Regions from separate parts of the Sporosarcina sp. E16_3 genome, predicted to be linked through region 1. Evidence: riboswitches for the same ligand, from Rfam matches in the RefSeq annotation. Region 1 holds a riboswitch; the other holds the start of a gene.
What was found. Region 1 has a riboswitch for S-adenosylmethionine ahead of metH (methionine synthase). Riboswitches for the same ligand answer to the same signal wherever they lie in the genome.

Region 1 (2,207 bases):
TACGTGGCGCCAAATCCTTCACCGCTTCTCGTAGTGCTCGAATATGTGCAGGAGTCGTTCCGCAACATCCACCCACCACATTTAACCAACCTTTTTCTGCAAAACCCTTTAACTTTTTAGAAAGTGATTCGGGCGATTCATGGTAATGCCCTTCTTCATCTGGTAATCCAGCGTTCGGATAACAGCTAACATAGCCATCCGATATCTCTGACAGCGAGCGGATATGATCCCTCATAAATTCGGGTCCAGTTGCACAGTTTAAGCCTACAGAAAGTGGTTTAACATGCTCAATGGAAATATAGAAGGCTTCAATGCTTTGGCCAGCTAGCGTCGTTCCCATCGGTTCAATTGTTCCTGAAATCATAATTGGAAGTTCTATCCCCGTAACTTCAAACGCTTTTTTAATGCCAATTGTAGCGGCCTTGACGTTCAGCATATCTTGGCTAGTTTCTAGTAAAATTAAGTCACTTCCGCCTTCAACTAATGCTTTTGCTTGTATGTAAAAGTCCTGTGTCAATTCGTCAAACGTAATTCCACCTGTGACAGATAGCGTTTTCGTCGTTGGCCCAATTGCACCTGCTACAAAACGTGGCCATTCATCTGTAGAGAATTCAGCACTGCATTTCTTCGCAAATTGTGCGGCGCGGAAGTTAATGTCATGTGCTTGGTCTCCAAGATCATAATCATTCAACACAACTGGCGTTCCACCGAACGTATTCGTACAAATGATATCGGCACCCGCTTCTAAATAACCACGATGAATCGTTTCAATAACGACTGGATTAACGATATTTAAATATTCATTACAGCCATCATATTCTTCCCCACCGAAATCTTCCGGAGATAGATTCGCGTTTTGAATCATCGTTCCCATTGCTCCATCGATGATAAGAATTCTTTTTTGAAGTTCCTCTTTAATTAGGTGAGTCGACATAGCTGATCTCTCTCTCTCTGTACGTGAATTTAGTTGTAATGGTGAATAAATTTCAATAACATGCCATTTCGAATGAAAAACGTGATTATGTATTAGCTACTAAAATACCTTTTGCAGCTTTAGTTTCTCTAGTAAACCTATTCTACTTATCCTGCAAAATCACAAAAAAACCTTCTATGAAAAGAAGGCTTACGATATCTAATTCGTTCCTTTTCATCTGTCAGGACATCGCTCGCCTGCTGGATTTAGCACCTCACCTGACGGCTGGTTGCTGAAGCGTCATAGGGCCAGTCCCTCAACTTCTCTTGATAAGAATTCACTATTCAGTTTTAGTTAGTAAGTGTATCGTAACTTGATAGTCTGTTTCAGTCAAGCCTATTTTCATAAGATAGGGAATCTTCTTTCTCCTCGGATAGACAGTTGATTCAATCATCCTTATCATTTTTTCTAACCTTCTATCGCTACTATCCAATGAATCAATAAAATTCTTTTATTAAAATTGGTTTATCTTAAATCAGTGCGGGTATAGTTAGATTACAAGGCGGAACTACCGGAGGATGGACCTTAGTAGACGAGTAACCTACAGGCGATTCTGACGATGAACTGCACAGCCTTGGCGGAAAATTTGCTTTACTGGCGACAGGTACACTTTTTTAGAACCACGTTATCAGGTTCCAATCTTTATGTGTTAACCAAGCAGTAAACGTACCATTTTTTGTGGAAGTGCAACTTGAAGACTGACTTCAAAAAAGCGGATTGCGTACCAACCATCTTGCGTCTGCATGGCCCGAATGGCTAATTGAGTCAGCCCTATCAAACTGCATTGACGAGCGTTTCATTATTATTCGTCAGGAAGAACAGTTTGTGTAATTGAAAAAAACTATCAAATTTTCCGAGTGCACCCCCTTTTTATCGGGGAATAAAAAAAGCATGATCCTCTTAGTTTGTAACCCGTTCAGTGGAGTGGTACAGAATTCAAATTAAAGCATTTTAAAGACCGCTAATTCGATTCTGAATTAGCGGTCTTTAAAATGCCTATACAACAATGTTTACATATAAATCACACTCGTTTTTACAATTGGATTGACAGAAGAAGCAATCACCTTGCAATAAATATTCTAAGGTGAATATAACGTGTTAAAACCACTGCTAATTTAGTGGTTAAATTGAAGGATAATCGAGAGAGAAAAGATGATATTTACCAACCCAAAAACTTGAAAATGCAAATATGTAAAAAGGACCAAACTTGCCCTTTTGCTAATACCGATTAAGT
Region 2 (2,207 bases), on a different contig from region 1:
TAAGTCCTTATCGGCTTGAAGAGTTGCTTGCACCTTACGAAGAACATGAACTATTCGTCTTCGTTGATGCGGATGAAGATGGAGAAAAGACCCGCATATTATTCAAAAGAGAGTTCCCAGCGGCAATCCATTTGTACACGGAAAAGGTTTACCGAGAAGTGGAGACAACACCGTATAAAGTGTTAGCTACAATACTACAAGGTGCGAATTTTAAAATTCGACCGGAATTTCTAATTTAAAGGATGTAGAATTAATGGAAACTTGGACACGCGAACAATGGGAGACGGCTTTGAAAGGGTCTTCAGTAGCAGCGTTTTATTTATATACACCGATGTGTGGAACATGTGCGGTCGCTTCTAAAATGATGAACGTTATTAACGTCATGAGACCGGAAATACCAATTGGGAAAGCAGATTTGAATTATGTACAAAACATCGCAATTGACTATGAAATCGAAAGCGTTCCTTGCCTTCTTATACAAAAGGATGGCGTTGTAATCCATAAAATATATGCGTTTCAGTCAGTTCCGTATCTACTAGAAAAAATAGATTGACAACGGATGTATAGTACTGATATACTACGTATTAACATTCAATTGAATAGTCACTCTTATTAAGAGAGGTGGAGGGATAGTGCCCTGCGAAGCCCGGCAACCGTCACGAAAGTGAAATGGTGCCAAGTCACACAAAGCGTAAGCTTTGAAAGATGAGAGATTGGACAAACGTTTATTTTAATATAGCGTTAAGCCTTTCTGCCCGTCTGCAGGAAGGCTTTTTTGTATTCTAAAGGGATCGCAGCCAAAGAGCGCCGCGTCCTGCGGCAAAGGCTGCATGACCTGCCTCCTGCAGGCCCAAGCGGAAGGCGCCTGCTTAGATGCGACAGGCATAAGGCAGAACGGCGTAGCGGCGAACTACCGCATAGCTGGGCTGACTTATGACCCGAGCGTCTGGCGCCTGAAGCTAGACAGAGTTAGTAACAAAACAATTTTTTAGAGGTGAAATAGATGATTCATTTAACGGATATTAATAAAAGATTCGGTGAAGGGCCAGGAAGTATTTCTGCAGTCGAAAATGTATCGCTTGAAATTGCTGACGGTGAGATTTTTGGAGTCATCGGCTACAGCGGGGCAGGAAAAAGTACGTTGATCCGACTACTGAACGGTCTTGAAATGCCGACATCGGGCAGTGTGAAAATAGGAAGTCTAGAAATATCAGCAATCAAAGGTAAAGAACTGCGGGAAGCACGACAAAAAGTGAGTATGATTTTCCAACACTTTAACCTACTGTGGTCTAGAACAGTAAGGGAAAATATCGCTTTCCCTCTTGAAATAGCGGGTGTAGGAAAAGTCGAGCGTGAAAAGAAAGTGGCGGAATTGATTGAAGTAGTCGGTTTGAGTGGTCGTGAAAATGCGTATCCATCCGAATTGTCCGGAGGTCAGAAGCAGCGCGTAGGGATTGCCCGTGCGCTTGCAAACGACCCTGAAGTCCTTCTTTGTGACGAAGCGACTTCAGCCCTTGATCCAGAAACGACGGATTCGATACTTGATCTCTTAACGGGCATCAATGAACGACTTGGACTGACAATTGTTCTTATTACACATGAAATGCACGTTATCCGTAAAATTTGCCACAGAGTTGCAGTTATGGAAGCAGGGAAAGTTGTTGAGTTGGGGGATGTCCTTGATGTATTCCAATCGCCGAAGGAAGCGATTACGAAGCGATTTGTCTCTCAAGTGACAGAGCCAATAGAAGCGAAGCAGGCAATGGCGCATATTAAAGAAGAATTTCCTTCTGGAACGCTTATCAAGCTTGTTTTTGTAGGAGAGAAAACAGAGCAGCCTGTGCTCGCGAGTCTTATTCGGAAATTCACTGTCGATGTCAATATCGTTCAAGGGAATATTTCTCATACACATGGCGGAGCATACGGCACACTCATACTTCAGCTCCTTGGCGATTCGGTAATCATTGAGGAAGCAATTCACTATCTTCATGAAAATGATGTTCAGACGGAGGTGATCGGTAATGATTGAAAACCTTTTTCCGAATGTCGACTGGACTAAAATGTGGGAAGCAACAGTGGAAACACTTTATATGACTACAGTTTCGACAATCTTAACATTCGTTATAGGATTAGCACTTGGCGTTTTGCTCTTCTTATCTGGTCCCGGTCAACTGTGGTCGAATAAGTTGGTCAATATTATTTCAGGG

Region 2: linked by a shared signal. The riboswitch ahead of I2483_RS11085 (methionine ABC transporter ATP-binding protein) and the one ahead of metH (methionine synthase) in region 1 are both predicted to bind S-adenosylmethionine.

What each region holds. Positions count from the first base shown of each region.
Region 1 covers NZ_JADPRX010000014.1:27,131-29,337, forward strand. The annotation lists gene metH (methionine synthase) at 1-934, opposite strand, end outside; SAM riboswitch class I at 1,145-1,249, opposite strand; gene I2483_RS10055 (DUF3139 domain-containing protein) at 2,192-2,207, opposite strand, start outside.
Region 2 covers NZ_JADPRX010000016.1:62,063-64,269, reverse strand. The annotation lists gene I2483_RS11095 (toprim domain-containing protein) at 1-239, shown strand, start outside; gene I2483_RS11090 (thioredoxin family protein) at 254-553, shown strand; SAM riboswitch class I at 607-712, shown strand; gene I2483_RS11085 (methionine ABC transporter ATP-binding protein) at 1,004-2,029, shown strand; gene I2483_RS11080 (methionine ABC transporter permease) at 2,022-2,207, shown strand, end outside.